2 regions of the Bradyrhizobium sp. USDA 4461 genome follow, and region 1 is predicted to be linked to the other one. Evidence: riboswitches for the same ligand, from Rfam matches in the RefSeq annotation. Region 1 holds a riboswitch; the other holds the start of a gene.
What was found. A riboswitch is a leader RNA that binds a small molecule or an ion and turns the genes downstream of it on or off. The one in region 1 is predicted to bind S-adenosylmethionine.
Positions count from the first base shown of each region.

Region 1 (9,097 bases):
CGCGTGATGGCCGGCATGGGCCGAATGCGCGTGACGCGAATGATGCGGACGGGCGGATGCCGGAGCGGCGAAGATCACGGCAAGAGTGAGCGAACACAGAGCCAGCGCCAAAACACGAAGCGACCGGCGATACGCAAGCAACTGAACCATACTTCTCGAGATCCTCTGCAACGCCCCCCAACTCCCCGTCGCGTTCCCCTTGCAGTTCCCCTGGAAAACGCGGCGATGGTTTTGAAAATCCGGATGTGGCGAGAGGAAGATTTGATGCGGCGCTGCGGAAACGATTTCTGGGTCATTCCGGGCAAATTCCATGACGAAAATAGTCGGAACTGCCGCATTGCAGCCGCGGAAATTAATTGCAAATCTGGGGCCGGCCAACGAGAGGAGAATTCCAATGCCCTACGCCACCACGAAAGATCATGTCCGCCTCTATTTCGAGGACGCAGGACACGGCTCCCCGATCATCTTCCTGCACGAGTTCGCAACCGATCACACCAATTGGGAGCCGCAGATGCGCTACTTCTCGCGCGGCCACCGCTGCATCGCGTATTCCGCGCGCGGCTACACGCCGTCCGACGTGCCGGCGAGTGCCGAGGTCTACACCTACAAGCACTTCTACACCGACGCGCTTGCGGTGCTTGATCATCTCGGCATCGCAAGTGCGCACTTCATCGGCCTGTCGATGGGCTCCTATTCGTCGCTGCAAGTCGCCCTCAACGCGCCGGAGCGCGCGCTGTCGATGACGCTCGCCGCGGTCGGCTCCGGCTCGCCGCTCGAGACCCTCGATGCCTTCCGCGCGCAGTGCCGCGCCAATGCCGAGCAATATGAGGCGATCGGCTCGGCCGAGGTCGCCAAGGTGACGCGCGAGGCGCCGAGCCGGATCCCGTTCCTGGTGAAGGACCCGCGCGGCCATGCCGACTTCTACGCCGCGCTCGCCCGCCACGACGCCAAGGGCTCGGCCAATACGATGCGCAGCTTTCAGGGCGCGAGGCCCTCGATCTACACCATGACCGACGCCATCAGGCGCGCGGCGACGCCGGCGTTGATCCTGTGCGGCGACGAGGACGACAATTGCATCGCGCCGAGCCTGTTCCTGAAGCGGCATCTGCCGGCCGCCGGGCTGTCGTTGTTCCCGAAGTCGGGCCATGTGCTCAATCTCGAGGAGCCGGCGCTGTTCAACGAGATGGTGGAGCGCTTCATCGCGCTGGTCGAGGCCGGCCGCTGGCCGGTGCGCGATCCGAGGTCGCTGGTGGCGGCGCCGGTTTGAGCCGTCATTCCGGTTCACGCGAAGCGTGAACCCGGAGTCCATTAGGCCGCAGACTCCATGGATGAATGGATTCCGGGTTCGATGCTGCGCATCGCCCCGGAATGACGAAAGTGACGCAGGCGTCATTTCCCCTGCCCGCCCCTGCTGAGCAGGAACACGCCCTGCTCGCCGAACATGTTCCACACCCACCACGGCAGGTTGAGCGGCACCGGGCGGCCGTAGAGATCGAGCGCCACCGCGCGCTCCATCTTGACGTTGATCTCTTCGCAGAGCTGCACGAAATCCTTGATGGTGCAAAAATGGATGTTTGACGTGTCGTACCAGCTTGCCGGCAGATTCTCGGTGCGCGGCATGTGGCCGCCGATCAGCAGTTGCAGCCGCATCTTCCAGAACCCGAAATTCGGGAACGAGACGATGGCGCGCTGGCCGATCCGAAGCAGGTTCTCCAGCACCGCCTTGGGCTGCCGCGTCGCCTGCAAGGTCTGCGACAGGATCACGTAGTCGAACGCATCGTCGGGGTAGTTGACGAGGTCGGTGTCGGCGTCGCCCTGCACCACTGCGAGCCCCTTGGCGACGCAGCCATTGACGCCCTCGCGCGACAGCTCGATGCCGCGACCGTCGATGCCGCGGCTTTCCAGCAGCTGCAACAGCTCGCCATCGCCGCAGCCGACGTCGAGCACCCGCGAGCCCGGCCGCACCATCTCGGCGACCAGAAGATGATCCCTGCGATAGCCGCCGGTGCGCTCCGGCGCGACGCCCGGCAAGGGCAGTGTCTGCTGCATGCTCATGACTGGCCGCCGTCCTTCAATCCGCGCGCCTTGCCTGCGGACAGCAGGAAGGCGCGGGAGATGTCGAGGAATTCGGGCACGTCGAGCAGGAAGGCGTCGTGCCCCTTGTCGGTCTCGATCTCGGCGAACGACACCCGCGCGCTCGACGCATTCAGCGCATGCACCAGCGCGCGCGACTCCGAGGTCGGGAACAGCCAGTCGCTGGTGAACGACACCACGCAGAACCGGGTCTTGATGCCGGCGAACGCCTTCGCCAGCACGCCGTTATGGTCGGCGGCGATGTCGAAATAGTCCATCGCGCGGGTCAGATAGAGATAGGAGTTGGCGTCGAAGCGCTCGACAAAGGACGAGCCCTGGTAGCGCAGATAGCTCTCGACCTGGAAATCCGCATCGAACGAGAAGGTCGGCAGCTCGCGGTCCTGCATCCGCCGCCCGAACTTGCGGTGCAGCGCGGCATCCGACAGATAGGTGATGTGCGCGGCCATCCGCGCCACCGCGAGCCCGCGATGCGGATGGGTGTCCTCGTCGACATAGCGGCCGCCGCGCCAGTCCGGATCGGCCATCACGGCCTGGCGGCCGAGCTCGTGGAACGCGATGTTCTGCGCCGAATGCCGCGTCGAGCAGGCGATCGCCAGCGTCGCGAACACGCGCTCCGGATAGGCCGCCGTCCATTGCAGCACCTGCATGCCGCCCATCGAGCCGCCGACCACGCAGAACAGCGTCGCGATGCCGAGGCGATCGATCAGCATCGCCTGCGCGCGCACCATGTCGGGGATCGTGATGATCGGGAAATCCAGCCCCCACACCTTGCCGGTCGCCGGGTTCAGCGAGGCAGGGCCGGTCGAGCCCATGCAGCCGCCGATCACGTTGGAGCAGATGATGAAGTACTTGTCGGGATCGATCGGCCTGCCGGTACCGACCATGGTTTCCCACCAGCCGGGCTTGCCGGTGACCGGATGGGTGTTGTTGACGTGCTGATCGCCGGTCAGTGCGTGGCAGACCAGGATCGCGTTGGTCCTGTCGGCATTGAGCTCGCCGTAGGTCTGATAGGCGATCTGGAACGGCGCAAGATCGACGCCGCAATCGAGCCTCAGCGGCTGGTCCATGCCGAACTTTGCCACCAATGACGACGGATGATCGGCCTCATGGGCGCGATCATCGCTCTGGGTTTGCGGGCTCGGTATCGGACGCACGTTGCTCATCTCAGCGACCCTGCCTCCCGCGCGGGAGGGCTCGAACAGAAATCAGGCCAATAAAAAACCCGGCCTGAACATAGGTTCGGCCGGGAGCTGATCTGTCCCCGGCCTGTTTAGCGAGTTGTTTAACGTGGCTGCAAGCCGGCCGGCTCAAATGACCACGGAGTGCAGCGAACCTAGTCCTCAGGCCCCCCGCCGTCAAGGCGGCCGGCGAGCGTCCCCCCATCGGGCGCCGATGGTTAACCGAATGCGCAAGGCACGCCTGCGACGTTTCTCTTTGCTTTCGGCGGCCGTCTTTCCTAATCAGGGGCCCTGTCCGAGGCGGCAACGGGCCGCCCTGACGACAAGGTTTGAGAGCATGTCCAACCCACCCCCGTCGCCGCCCTCGCTGCAGGAGCTGCGCAAGGAGATCGACGCGATCGACGCGCAGGTCCACCGCCTGCTGATGGCGCGCGGCGACATCATCGACCGCCTGATCCAGGTCAAGAAGACCCAGGAGGTCGGCTCGGCGTTCCGCCCGGCGCGCGAGGCCAGCATGATGCGCGAACTGGTGCAGCGCCATCGCGGCATCCTGCCCCTCGACACCATCGAGGGCATCTGGCGCGTCATCATCTCGACCTTCACCTATGTGCAAGCACCGTTCGCGGTGCATGCCGACGTGTCGGTGGGCGAGTCCGCGATGCGCGACTCGGCGCGGTTTCACTTCGGCTTCGTGGTGCCCTACGTCTCGCATTTCAGCGCGCAGGCCGCGGTCGAGGCGGTGGCGAAATCGAAGGGCGACCTCGCGCTGGTCTCCGCGATCGCAAGCCGCACGCCGTGGTGGAATGCGCTGGAGGCCGAGGGCGCGCCGAAGATCATCGCGCGGCTGCCGTTCCTGGAGCGCGCCGACCATCCCGCCGCGCTGCCGGTATTCCTGGTCTCCCGCGTCGCCGACGATGCGATGGTGACGGAGGTCCAGATGTGGAGCGTGCGGGTATCCGGCTGGAATGCCGATACCGCCCGCGCGCTCGCCCCGCTCGCCGAGATCGTCGCAGTGCCCGACACCGCTTTTGACGGCGCGGCGCTGCTGGTCTCGGTCGCCGGCCATGATTTCGAGAAGATCAAGCTCGCTTTGATCGAGGCCGGCGCCTCGGTGCGCTCCTCGGCCCTCGTCGGCAGCCACGCAACGCGCTATACGGTGCCCTCCAACGGGTCGCCAAAGAGCTAGCCGCCCGTATAGATTTTTGTTTTGACGCGTTTTCTTGACGCGAACCGGTATCCACTTCGCTGGAAAACGCTCTGTTCGGAGTTGATGATGTCCCGCCCCGTGCCGAACCCCGGCATCCTCGATATTGCGCCCTATACGCCCGGCAAGAGCCCGGTGCCGGAACCGGGCCGCAAGGTGTTCAAGCTGTCCGCTAACGAGACCCCGTTCGGGCCGTCGCCGAAGGCGATCGCGGCCTACAAGGCGGCGGCTGACCATCTCGAGGATTATCCGGAGGGCACCTCGCGGGTGCTGCGCGAGGCGATCGGCCGCGCCTATGGGCTCGATCCCGACCGCATCATCTGCGGCGCCGGCTCCGACGAGATCCTCAATCTGCTGGCGCACACCTATCTGGCGCCCGGCGACGAGGCGATCTCGACCACCCATGGCTTCCTGGTCTACCCGATCGCCACCATGGCGAACGGCGCCAAGAACGTAATCGCGGCCGAGAGCAACTTCACCGCCGATGTCGACGCCATCCTCAAGGTGGTGACGCCGCGCACGAAGCTGGTCTGGCTCGCCAACCCGAACAACCCGACCGGCACCTATATCCCGTTCGACGAGGTCAAGCGGCTGCGCGCCGCGCTGCCCTCGCATGTGCTGCTGGTGCTCGACGCGGCTTATGCCGACTATGTCTCGCGCAACGACTACGAGCTTGGCATCGAGCTGGTCGCGACCACCGACAACACCGTGGTGACGCACACCTTCTCGAAGATCCACGGCCTTGCCGCGCTGCGGGTCGGCTGGATGTTCGGGCCGGCGCATATCGTCGATGCCTGCAACCGGATCCGCGGCCCGTTCAATGTCACCACGCCTGCGATGCTGGCGGCGGTGGCGGCGATCGAGGATAGCGCGCATGTGCAGATGTCGCGGACCCACACCGAACAATGGCGCAACTGGCTGACCGAGGAGATCGGCAAGCTCGGACTGAAGGTGACGCCGAGCGTCGCCAATTTCGTGCTGATCCACTTCCCGACCGACCAGGGCAAGACCGCGGCCGAAGCCGACGCCTATCTCACGCGGCGCGGCCTCGTGCTGCGCGCGCTCAACAATTACAAGCTGCCGCATGCGCTGCGCATGACCATTGGCACCGAGGAAGCCAACCGCCTCGTGGTCGAGGGGCTGCGCGACTTCCTGGCTGGAAAGTGACATCGTGACCACCGCTCCGCTCTTCAACCGCATCGCGCTGATCGGCTTCGGCCTGATCGGCGGCTCGATCGCGCGCGGCGCCCGCGCGCAGGGCCTGGTCGGCGAGATCGTCACCACCGCGCGCTCGGAGAAGACGCGTGCGCGCGTCGCCGAGCTCGGGATCGTCGATCGCGTCGTCGCGACCAATATCGAGGCGGTGAAGGACGCCGATCTCGTCATCCTCTGCATCCCGGTCGGCGCCTGCGGCGCGGTAGCGGCCGAGATCGCGGCGCACCTGAAGCCGGGCGCCATCATCTCCGACGTCGGCTCGGTGAAGGGCGCCGTGGTCAAGGACATGGCGCCGCATCTACCTGACACCGTGCACTTCGTGCCGGCGCATCCGGTGGCCGGCACCGAGCATTCGGGTCCGGATTCCGGCTTCGCCGAGCTCTTCATCAACCGCTGGTGCATCCTGACGCCGCCCAACGGCACCGATCCCGCCGCGACCGACCGGCTGCGCGCGTTCTGGGCCGGGCTCGGCGCCAAGGTCGAGATCATGACGCCGGATCATCATGATCTCGTGCTCGCGATCACCAGCCATCTGCCGCATCTGATCGCCTACACCATCGTCGGCACCGCCGACGAGCTGGCGCAGGTGACGGAATCCGAGGTCATCAAATTCTCCGCCGGCGGCTTCCGCGACTTCACCCGCATCGCGGCGTCCGATCCCACGATGTGGCGCGACGTGTTCCTCGCCAACAAGGACGCCGTGCTCGAGATGCTCGGCACCTTCACCGAGGACCTGTCGAAGCTGACCCGCGCGATCCGCCGCGGCGACGGCGACGCGCTGTTCGACCACTTCACCCGCACCCGCGCCATCCGCCGCGGCATCGTCGAGACCGGCCAGGATTCCGCCGCGCCCGACTTCGGCCGCCCGCATGCGAATTTGAAGAAGTAGGATCGAGCGCGCAGCTTTCTCCTGTGTCGTCCTGGCGAAAGCCGTAACCAAACAACGCGATGTCATCACCCGCGAAATGTTTAGACCGGAGACATGGCTGACGCCTGTTCCGACACATCACTGACAGGTCTGCCATTGGTCAAGTCGATTGATGCGACCTGCCAGCTGGCGAAGAAGATTCCGTAGTTGCCGTCGCGGTTGAGCGGTCTGATCGCAAGAGGCTCGCCGCAGAAGGCTTGCGGGACTTTCCACATCTGCCCCCGGAAGGCGACGTAGCTCCGTGTCGAGGAGACGATGCGAACGATCTCTCCGGTATCGTATTCGACCTTCGGAACACGGTTCGGCATGGCGCGAGAACTCGGCCGGTAGCGGTCGGCTGGGACAGCCATGCCGAGCGCCTCGTGAGGCCGCTCCAAATTGTAGAGTGTGCGCCAGCTATCCAGGGCACGCTGGACTTCCGGCAAAGTGCGGAACGAGCGCAGGGCAAACACTTCCGCTTTCAAACTGCGATGGAAGCGCTCGTTCTTGCCGCGGCCCTGCGGGTGACACGGCCTGGCATGCACCACATGGATGCCGAGCTTGAGCAGCCAGACCTTCAGCGCGGTCCAGCGAGCGCCGGACGTATCGCCCCAGGGCGAGCCGTTGTCGATGTAAAAGGCGTCCGGTAGGCCATAGCGGCGAAAGGTATCGGTCAGATGCTTCTGCACGTTGGGGCGCTGCTCATTGGCACATGCCTTCAGGCACAGAGCATAGCGCGAGTGATCGTCCACCATGGTCAGCGGATGGCACCGCGTCCCGTTGCCGAGAGGCATGTGGCCCTTGAAGTCCATCTGCCACAGCTGATTGGGAGCCTCCTTCTCAAAGCGATGGCCTGGCGGACCGGGCGGTGCCTTCTCACTCGGCTTGATCCGCTCATGTCGGCACAGGATCCGATGCACCGTGGAGGCCACTGGCACAGCTTGCCCGTCCCGCTTCAGGCAATGGGCGATCTTGCGCGCTCCCCAGGCCGGATGCTTGTCGCGGACCGCCACCACCTGCGCCTCCAGCGCGATCGCACTGCGCTTGGGCATCGTCTTCGGTCGACGGGACTGATTGGCCAGTTCCCGATCGCCGGCATGCCACCGCCTCAGCCACTTGTAGCCGACATCAGGACTGATCCCAAAGCGCCGGCACAGCTCTCGCCGGTTCGCGCCTTCCTGCAGAGCAAGCCGCACAAACTCTCGTCGCTGATCCATCACTGACACCTCGCTCCACGGCATGGACGGCTCCCGAATCGACCAATCCAGCCAATTTTGACGTGTCAGCTATGTCTCCGAACACCTGTCAGTGATCTGTCCGGTCTAAACAGAAAGCGGGTGATCCAGTATTCCAGAGACGGTTGTGCTTGAGCCGAGAGGCCGCGGCGTACTGGATCGCCCGGTCCCGTCTACGCCAAGGCTTCGACGGGGCTTGCGGTCTTGGGCTCGCCGAAGCTTCAGCGGAGGCGGCGAGCCGAGCGATGACAGGTGTGGGTGGGACGCAGCTTCGCGTTCTCGCGACATGAATCGTCCGAGCTTTTGCATTTCGTTTCGCCGCCCTGAAATCAGAGGGCGCAGGGAAAGCCGGGTGCCGATCGCACCCATGGGTCCCGCGTAATGAAAAACGCGGGAGGTAGGACCACAGGTGTAACCGGAAACAACCCGGCTTTCCCTGCGCGATGGTTTTACGGCTTATACGTGCTCGCCCCGGTGAGACTGGGCTTGTTTGTCACCGTCCTTCGCGAGAACGCTTGCGCGTTCCGCTAGGAGACACCTGCCGCTAGGGCGTCAGGTCTGCACGACTTCGCCGTCCGCCGCATCGTGCACGTCGTCAGTGCGCAAGCAGCGTCCACCGCATCTCACCGCAACACTCCTGACGATGCGCAGCGCCCCTCGATCGGGTGAGACGGGCGTATTGAACATCTGAGTTGGGTCGGATGTCAAGTTAAATTCTGAAAATCGGAACGGAGCTGGGCTCGCGACCGTCACCGACGCATCCGCTGATCCCTGATCGGCCCCGCCGATATCGCCACAACCTTCTGTGTCAGCCGCTGACGGCCGACCAGGCCGGCGATTGCCAGCATGACGATGCCGCCGAACCACCATGCGCCGATCACGAACTCCCAGGCCCGCGGCGGGATCTCGTCGAACACGATGCCGTAGACCGACACCAGCGCGGCCAGTGCGGCGAGGAAGATGCCGGCCGCGCTCATCAGCTCGAGGGCATCGATGCGGCCCGTCACGCGCATCGCCGGCTTCGGAATGTCGATGCCGAGATAGAAGCCGACAGCACCGATCACGATCGTGGTCGCGATGAAGGCCAGCGTACCGAAGAAGGCGACGTGCCCCTTCGCGAGCTGGGCGGCCACGAAGGTGCCGCCCATGGCACCGGCCATCGCCAGCCCGGTCCGCTGCAACACATGCGCGACGCGGCTGATCATCATCAGCTCGCGGGCGATCACGGCCCTGCCCTTCGGTCTGGTCACGATCCTCATGTGCG
Region 1 covers NZ_JBSRXM010000001.1:1,213,256-1,222,352, forward strand. The annotation lists gene ACVINW_RS05770 (TIGR02594 family protein) at 1-150, opposite strand, end outside; gene ACVINW_RS05775 (alpha/beta fold hydrolase) at 395-1,267, shown strand; gene metW (methionine biosynthesis protein MetW) at 1,390-2,055, opposite strand; gene metX (homoserine O-acetyltransferase MetX) at 2,052-3,257, opposite strand; SAM riboswitch at 3,344-3,423, opposite strand; gene ACVINW_RS05790 (chorismate mutase) at 3,610-4,458, shown strand; gene hisC (histidinol-phosphate transaminase) at 4,546-5,643, shown strand; gene ACVINW_RS05800 (prephenate/arogenate dehydrogenase family protein) at 5,648-6,580, shown strand; gene ACVINW_RS05805 (IS481 family transposase) at 6,661-7,839, opposite strand; gene ACVINW_RS05810 (hypothetical protein) at 8,583-9,092, opposite strand.

Region 2 (9,097 bases), 1.9 Mb from region 1:
AATGGCGAGAACGCGGACACCTTGATCGTGACCGCGCGCACCAAGGGCGGCCAGCGCGACAAGACCGGGATCGGCGTGTTCCTGGTCCCGGCGGATGCCAAGGGCGTCACCAAAAAGGGCTATCCGACCCAGGACGGCCTGCACGCGGCCGACATCACCTTCACCAATGTCGAGGTCGGTGCGGATGCTGCGATCGGCGATCCCGAGAACGGCCTGCCGCTGATCGAGCGCGTCGCGGACGAAGCCCGCACCGCGCTGTGCGCAGAGGCCGTCGGCGCGATGGACGAGTCGCTGAAGGAGACCGTCGAGTACATCAAGACCCGCAAGCAGTTCGGCGTGGCGATCGGCTCGTTCCAGAGCCTGCAGCACCGCGCCGCCGACATGTTCGTGGCGCTGGAGCAGGCCCGCAGCATGTCGATGTTCGCGACCATGGCGTCGGACTTCGACGATGCCAAGGAGCGTTCGTCCGCGGTGGCGGCTGCCAAGGTGCAGGTCGGCAAGTCGCTGAAGTTCGTTGGCCAGCAGTCGATCCAGCTTCACGGCGGCATCGGCATGACCATGGAAGCCAAGATCGGCCACTACTTCAAGCGGCTGACCATGATCGAGAACACGCTCGGCGACACCGACTACCATCTACGTCGCGTCAGCGAGGGCGGCGGGCTGCTGGCTTAGTCCTCAACTGTCACTCCGGGTCAGCCCGAAGGGCTGAGCCCGGAATCCATTTCATCACCAATGATGCGGCCCAATGGATTCCGGGTTCTCGCTTCGCGAGCCCCGGAATGACGGCCCATCCGGGAGGCAACAACAATGAAAAACACCCCGTTCGATCTCACCGGCCAGGTCGCGGTCGTCACCGGCTCGAGCCGCGGCATCGGCCGCGCCTCGGCGGAGCTGCTCGCAAAACTCGGCGCCAAGGTTGTGATCTCCTCGCGCAAGGCGGATGCCTGCGAGGTCGTCGCCGACGGCATCAAGAAGGCCGGCGGCGACGCGCTCGTCATTCCCTGCAACATCGCGCGGCGCGATGAGGTCGAGGCGCTGGTCTCGGGCACCATCAAGCATTACGGCAAGATCGACATCCTGGTCTGCAACGCCGCGGTGAATCCGTATTACGGCCCGCTGCTCGACATCACGGACGAGGCCTTCGACAAGATCATGGGCTCCAACGTCAAGAGCAACATCTGGCTCTCCGCGCTGGCGATCCCGCAGATGGCCGAACGCGGCAAGGGCTCGGTCGTGATCATCTCCTCGATCGGCGGCTTGCGCGGCTCGACCGTGATCGGCGCCTACGGCATCTCCAAGGCGGCGGATTTTGCGCTGTGCCGCAGCCTCGCCGGTGAATGGGGCCCGAAGGGCGTGCGCGTCAATTGCGTGGCGCCGGGCCTGGTGAAAACCGACTTCGCCCGCGCGCTGTGGGAGGATCCGGACAATCTGAAGCGCCGCACCGCGTCGACGCCGCTCCGCCGCATCGGCGAGCCCGACGAGATCGCCGGCGCCGTGGCCTATCTCGCCTCCGACGCCTCGACCTTCATGACCGGCCAGACCATCGTGGTCGACGGCGGTGTGACGACGGCGGCGACGTAAGCGGCTGTTCCTTCGGGATGGCGCTCAGCTTGCTCAGTGTCATCACCCGCGCATGCGGGTGATCCAGTATTCCAGAGACCGCGGTGCTTGAGCCGAAGGGCCGCGGCGTACTGGATCGCCCGGTCGGAGCCGGGCGATGACAAGGGGCATATGCGATGCCTTCCTGCGCAAGCGAGAGGGGGAGCTCAGCCCGCCTCACACCTGCTCCAGCGCCCGCTCGAAATCCTCGATCAGATCGTCGGGGTGCTCGAGCCCGGCGGAGAAGCGGATAAAGCCTTCGCTGATGCCGAGCTCGGCGCGGGCCTCCGGCGCCAGGCGCTGATGCGTCGTGGTGGCGGGATGCGTGACCAGGCTCTTGGCATCGCCGAGATTGTTGGAGATGCGCGAGATCTTCAGCGCGTTGAGGCAGCGGAACGCGCCTGCCTTGCCGTCCTTGACCTCGAAGCCGACCAGCGTCGAGCCGGCGCCCATCTGCTTCTTCACGGTTTCGGCCTGCGGATGATCGGGGCGGCCGGGATAGACCAGCCGCGTGATCTTCGGATGTTTCGCCAGCGCCTCGGCGATCTTCGCTGCGTTTTCGGTCTGCGCGCGGACGCGGACGCCGAGCGTCTCCAGCCCCTTCAGCAGCACCCAGGCGTTGAACGGCGACAGCGACGGGCCGGTCTGGCGCATGAAATTATGGATGTGCTCGGCGATGAAGGCCTCCGACGACAGGATGATGCCGCCGAGGCAGCGGCCCTGGCCGTCGATATGCTTGGTCGCGGAATAGACCACGACGTCGGCGCCGAGCGACAGCGGGCTCTGCCAGATCGGCGTCGCGAACACATTGTCGACGATCAGCCGGGCGCCGCCGCTGTGGGCAATCTTGGCGATCGCGCCGATGTCGAGCACGTCGAGCGTCGGGTTGGTCGGGCTTTCCAGGAAGAAGGTCTTGGTGTTCGGCCGCAAGGCGCGCTGCCACTGGTCGAGATCGAGGCCGTCGACCAGCGTCGTCTCGATGCCGTAGCGCGGCAGCAGGTCCTGCACCACATAGAGGCAGGAGCCGAACAGGGCTTTCGAGGCCACCACGTGATCGCCGGCCTTCAGCGGCGCGAGGATCGCGGTGGTCACCGCCGCCATGCCGGTCGCGGTCGAGCGCGCGGCCTCCGCGCCCTCGAGCTCGATCATGCGGCGCTCGAACATCGCAATGGTCGGGTTGGAATAGCGCGAATAGATGAAGCCGGGGTCCTGGCCCTTGAAGCGCGCCTCGCATTGCTCGGCGGTGTCGTAAACGTAACCCTGGGTGAGAAACAGCCCTTCCGACGTCTCGCCGAATTGCGAGCGCAGCGTGCCGCCATGGACCAGGCGGGTTTCGGGACGGAAGCGGGCGGTACCTTCAGATTCAGACATGTGACCTCCGAAGTGGCCATTCCTCTGGAAAATGGCCACAAAAAAACCGGCCTGGAGCAACCTCCACAAGCCGGGATCACACTGTCCCCGGCCTGTTTAGCGACTTATTTAACGTGGCTGCAAGCCGGCCGGCTCAAATCACCACGGGATAAGTGCAGCTGATATTCCCTCGCGCCCTTTCCGTCAAGACGGTCATCGGATAACCCGTAAAAGCCCATATTTTAGGGCTTGATGGCCGCCAGAGGTTGGTTTTGGGCCATCTCGAGGGACCGTATCGTGTCGTTCACGCTGGAAGATGAATCCAACGGAATCCTGCCCGACCGCATGATCGCGGAGATGGCGGAGGCCGGTCTCATTCTGCCCGCCTACGACTTCGTCGAGAGCCAGATCCAGCCGGCGAGCCTCGATCTGCGCCTCGGCGACATCGCCTACCGGGTCCGCGCCAGCTTCCTGCCGGGGCCCGATGCCACCGTCGCCGAGCGGATCGACCAGCTCAAGCTGCACGAGATCGATCTGTCCGACGGCGCGGTGCTGGAGACCAATTGCGTCTACATCGTCCCGCTGCTGGAGAGCCTGGCGCTGCCGCCGGAGATCGTCGCCGCGGCCAACCCGAAGAGCTCGACCGGACGGCTCGACGTCTTCACCCGCGTGATCGCCGACGGCACCCGCCGCTTCGACATGATCGGCGCCGGCTATCACGGCCCGCTCTATGCCGAGATCTCGCCGAAGACGTTTCCGGTGCTGCTGCGCGAGGGCTCGCGGCTCAGCCAGGTCCGCTTCCGGATCGGCGAGGCGACCTTGACCGCCGACGAACTGGACGCGCTGCATGCCAGTGAGCGGCTGGTCGATGCCGACAATGCCGATCTCACCCATGGCGTCGCGCTGTCGGTCGATCTCTCCGGCGAGAGCTCGGGCGGCTTCGTCGGCTATCGCGCCAAGCGCCACACCGGCGTGGTCGATGTCGATCGCCGCGGCGGCTATGCGGTCGACGACTTCTGGGAGCCAATCAAGGCGCGGCCCGACGGCAGCCTGATCCTCGATCCCGGTGAGTTCTACATCCTGGCTTCGAAAGAGGCTGTGCAGGTGCCGCCGGACTACGCCGCGGAGATGGTGCCGTTCGATCCTTTGGTCGGCGAATTCCGCGTCCACTATGCCGGCTTCTTCGATCCCGGATTCGGCTATGCCGGCGCCGGCGGCAAGGGCGCGCGCGCCGTGCTCGAAGTGCGCTCGCGCGAGGTGCCGTTCATCCTCGAGCATGGCCAGATCGTCGGCCGCCTGGTCTATGAGCGGATGCTCGAGCGTCCCGATGCGCTCTACGGCCAGCGCATCGGCTCGAACTACCAGGCGCAGGGCCTGAAGCTCTCCAAGCATTTTCGCGTTTAATTCCGCGCGCCGGAGTTCGCGTAGCCAATAAGACCGTCGCGCCTCCATTCTCCGCTGTGATTCCCCGCGAAAGCGGGGAATCCAGTACGCCGCGGCTCTCCATCGACAATGACCGTCTCTGGGATACTGGATCGCCCGAACGAGTCGGGCGATGACACCGCGTGTGTGGTTGCGCCGTCTCCTAAGCGATGACACATTCGAGAAAACAACAAGCCGGGAGCGAACATGACCGCAGGCGAGAGCGCACAACAGGCGCAATGGCGGAAGTGGCGCAGTGTCGCCGATCTCTACCACGCCTTCTTCACCGGGCTGATCCTCACCGTGGTGACGCGACGCGGCACCGCCGACGCCGCCGAATTCGTCTTCCGCGTGTTCCGCCGCCAGCAGCAGGAGCGTTTCCTGCCCGGCTTGAAGAAGCTCGGGCTCGACGGCCTGCCGCCGGCGGTCGCGGCCGCGCAATATCACTACCTCTCCAACTGGATCGGCGGCGTGCACGTCGAATACATGTACGAGACCGATCGCAAGGCCTGGATCCGCTATCCGCCGCCGCGCTGGATCTGGAAGGGCACCGCGATCTGCGGCGTGCCCGGCGAGGTCTCGCGCGCGATGCTGCGCGGCTGGCACGCCAACAATGGCGTGGCGCTCGGCGATCTCAGGCTCGGCTTCGTCTGCACCAAGCAGAGCGTCGACGGCCAGGACGGGCTCGAGGGCTATTACTGCGAATATGATCACCCGCTCGAGCTCGACCAGCGCCTGGTGTTCGCGCGCCATCTCGAGGCACCGCTGTTCGATGCGAAGACCGCGCCGGCGCTGCCGGTCGACAGCTGGCCGCGTCAGCGGTTGGAGAAGGCTTATCGCAACTACGCGATGGAATATGTGAAGACGGCCGCGCCTGTGATCGTGCAGGTGTTCGGGCCTGAGGATGCGAGCTATCTGCTGCATCTCACCGGCAGACTGATTGGCATGCAGTATTTCGATGAAGTCGCGCAGGCGCTCGGTGGCAGCCGTGGCCGTGCCACGGAATATGCGGCATTCCTGCGCACGCTGTTCGAGTCGCAGGATGATGTCGCAGAGATCAGCGAGTCCGAGGGCCAGTTCGAAATCCGCCAGCAGGGCTGGAAGCTGATGGCCGATGTGGTCGACTATCATCCGGCCTGCGCCAGCGTGCTGACCGGGCTGTTTGAGGGGCTTGCCGCCGGCTGCGGCCGGCACATTCCGGTGCATCTGAAGCCGAACAGCGCTGCCGCCGCGCCGTTCGTCTGGTCGATCGGCTAGATCAGAGGTTCATCCGGGTTCACCTGCAATCGCGCAGGCCCCCCTTGCGTCCCGCGCACGTGGAATCCGCTGCTGCCATGGTAGGGAAACACCATGGCGCGGCTCCCAGACTGCGCAGAGCGCGATCAGCAAAAGTGGGTACCGGTTTTGCGCCTGATCGCGCTCTGAATCATAAATTTAGGCGCATGACCTCTTCGCCAAACCGCCCACACTTTGGCGGGTCATGCGCCGTGGAGTGGAAATGTCCGATCTCGGCCTCGCCGAAATACCTGTCGACGAACAAGAGCGGCCGCTGCCGCCGCCGGTGAGCAAGCCGGCGCGCAATGCGCTGCTCGATGGGCCGATCCTGCGCACGCTGTTGTGGCTCGCCTGGCCGAACGTGATCGCGCTCTCGGCCGGCACCTGCGTTGTCATTGCCGAGACCTCCTATATCGGCCGGCTCGGCGTCGAGTCGCTGGCGGCGATGGCGCTGCTGTTTCCCTGCGTGATCCTGACGATGACGATGTCGGGCGGCGCGATGGGCGGCGGCGTCGCGTCCGCGATTGCGCGCGCGCTCGGCGCCGGCGAGATCGAGCGCGCCTCGACGCTGGCCATGCATGCGCTGATGATCGGGCTGACTTTTGGTCTGACGTTCATGCTCGGCATGCTGATCTTCGGCCCGCGTCTGCTCGAACTGCTCGGCGGCCGCGGCAATGTGCTGGCGCAGGCGATCGCCTATTCGCAGATCTTCTTCGGCGGCGCGATCCTGCCCTGGCTGATGAACACGATGGCCGGCATCCTGCGCGGCACCGGCAACATGAAGCTGCCGTCGACCATGATCCTGTCCTCGGCGGTGTGGCAGATCATTTTGGGCGGCACGCTCGGGCTCGGCCTCGGCCCGGTGCCGCAATTCGGCATGCGCGGCGTCGCCGCGGGTTCGCTGATCGCCTATTCGATCAGCATCAGCGTGATGGGCTGGTATCTGTTCTCGGGCCGGGCCCGCGTGAAGCCGAAGTTCAGGGGGCTGCGCGTGCAGTGGGCGATGTTCATCGACATCCTCCGGGTCGGCGCCGTCTCCTGCTTCTCGCCGCTGCAATCGGTCCTGACGATCTCGATCTTCACCCACATGCTGGCGCAGTTCGGCACCGCGGTGCTCGCCGGCTACGGCATCGGCGCCCGGCTTGAATTCATGCTGACCTCGGTTGCCTTTGCGGTCGGCATCGCCTCGGTGCCGATGATCGGCATGGCGGTCGGCGCCGAGCGCGTCGCGCGGGCCCGGCGCATCGCCTGGACCGCGGGCACGGTGTCGTTTCTCTCGGTCGGTGCGGTCGGCAGCTTCATCGCTGTCTTCCCCGACCTCTGGGTCAATCTGTTCACCGACGATCCGCATGTGCGGGCGACCAGCCATCAATATCTCTCGACCGCCGCGCCGATGTACGCCTTCATCGGCCTTGCGATGTCGATGTATTTCTCCTCGCAAGGCGCGGCGAAGGTGCTGGGTCCGGTGCTGGCGCAGACCGCGCGCCTGATCTTCATCGGTACCGGCGGCTGGTGGCTGTCGACCCATGAGGCGAGCGCGCAAAACTTCTTCGCCCTCGCCGCCGCCTCGATGGGGGTGCTCGGCGTGCTCTCATGCCTCAGCGTGATCCTGACGCGCTGGGGCAAATCGGCGCCGGTCGCAGCACCGCAGCCGGCGCTGTCGTGAGCTATTGGACCCGTCATCCGGTCCTTCCCCGTCATCCTGAGGAGCGCGCAGCGCGTCTCGAAGGATCGACGGCCCCGGTGCTTCAGCGTTCGCTCCTGGAAACAGCTGGGCTGTCGCCCTTCGAGACGGCCGCTTCGCGGCCTCCTCAGGGTGACGGTCGAAGATACTTTACGCGGCGTTCTTTTCCTTCGCCGATAGCGCCTGCGCCTTCTGCATCGCCTTGCCGCCGAGGTCCATCTGCGCGTCCATGTAGGGTGCGATCTCGTGCGGCAGCACGTCGGCGATCCACACCACGCGGCAGCGCGATTCGCCATCGGCAAACACCTGCACAGAGGCGGAGTGCTGCGTCAGCCGTTCGCTGCTGATCGCATAGACCAGCCGCTGTCGCTTGTCGTCGCAATCGACCAGTGTCTCGCGTGCCACGGTGCCGTTGCTGAAAGTGACGGTGCGGACGTCGCCGTCAAGCTGGGTGTCGGTGACGAAGCCCGGCACCAGCCGCGTATGCAGCGCGCCGAAATCGCGCAGCGCGTCCCAGACGTGGTCGGCTGGCGCGTCGATCGGGATGTCCTTGTGAATTGAGGCCATCGGATAGGGTCCTTTTATCAACAGATCTCAGGTCGACACCGCTTCGACATTGTTGCCGTCGGGGTCGAGCAGGAACGCCGCGTAGTAGGTCGGGCTGTAATCCTTGCGATGGCCCGCCGCGCCGTTGTCCTTGCCGCCGGCCTTCAGGCCTGCGCTATGGAATGTCTTGATCGCGTCGTGGCTCGGGGCGCGGAACGCGATGTGGGCGCCGCCCTGGGCCTTGCCCTTGTGCAGATGCAGCCAGAGCGCGGGCTCGCCCTTTGGGCCGAAACCGGCACCGCTGCCGTCGCGCGAGCACAGCACGAAGCCGAGCGGCGCCAGCGCCGCGGTGTAGAAGCGCACGCTGGCGTCGAGGTCACTGACGCGCAATCCGATATGGTCGTACATGATGAGGTCTCCAGTCATCGGGCGCGTCGAGGGACGCGCGGACCGGAGCAACCTAGCTATTGCAGCGCAAGCCGTTCTTGGAGAATCTTGCGGTCGCCGCGAGAGGCCTGGCGGAACTTCAGCGGTGAGGCGCCGGCGGCGCGGCGGAAGCTGCGCACGAAATTGGAGAGATCGCCGAAGCCGACGTCATAGGCGATCTCGGTGATCGGAGAGTCGTCGTCGGCCAGCCGCCGCGCCGCATGGCGCAGACGCGAGCGCACAAGATATTGATGCGGGGTGACGCCGAGCACCGCGGAGAACAGCCGCAGGAAGTGGAACGTGCTGAGGCCCGCCTGCTCCGCGGCAGCGTCGAGATCGATCTGATGCTGCGAATTGGCGTCGATCCACAGCGCGGTTTCAACCGCGCGGCGGCGATCGCGCAAGCCGGCGGTGAGGGGCTTTGCCTTGCGCTCCGCCACCAGCTCGACCAGTCGGCTGGCGAGGAGGTGACCGACCTCGTCGAGCCCGACGTCGCTGTTGCCAGCTGCCGCCGTCTGGGCGAGCTCGCCGATCACCATCAATTGCGGCAGCGGCGGCACCGCGCCGACCTGCCAGACCGCCGCGTGGTCGCCGATCGTCTCGACCAGCTCCGGATCGAGGAAAAACGACAGGCACTCGTCGCCGACCACATGATCGTGGGTGCAGATGTATTCGTCGCCGGGATGGCCGACCAGGATGGAGCCTGCCACCAGTTCATGGAAGCGGCCGCGGCAATGGCAGCCGAAGCTGCCGCTGCGCACATAGGACACGGAGTGGCAGGCGAACTGCTCGACG
Region 2 covers NZ_JBSRXM010000001.1:3,135,030-3,144,126, forward strand. The annotation lists gene pimD (pimeloyl-CoA dehydrogenase small subunit) at 1-672, shown strand, start outside; gene ACVINW_RS14605 (SDR family NAD(P)-dependent oxidoreductase) at 808-1,581, shown strand; gene ACVINW_RS14610 (O-succinylhomoserine sulfhydrylase) at 1,777-2,970, opposite strand; SAM riboswitch at 3,046-3,125, opposite strand; gene ACVINW_RS14615 (2'-deoxycytidine 5'-triphosphate deaminase) at 3,247-4,353, shown strand; gene ACVINW_RS14620 (hypothetical protein) at 4,579-5,628, shown strand; gene ACVINW_RS14625 (MATE family efflux transporter) at 5,870-7,312, shown strand; gene ACVINW_RS14630 (SRPBCC family protein) at 7,481-7,897, opposite strand; gene ACVINW_RS14635 (VOC family protein) at 7,925-8,284, opposite strand; gene ACVINW_RS14640 (helix-turn-helix domain-containing protein) at 8,341-9,097, opposite strand, start outside.
Region 2: it holds a riboswitch for S-adenosylmethionine, as region 1 does, so the genes downstream of both, ACVINW_RS14610 (O-succinylhomoserine sulfhydrylase) here and metX (homoserine O-acetyltransferase MetX) in region 1, are expected to answer to the same signal.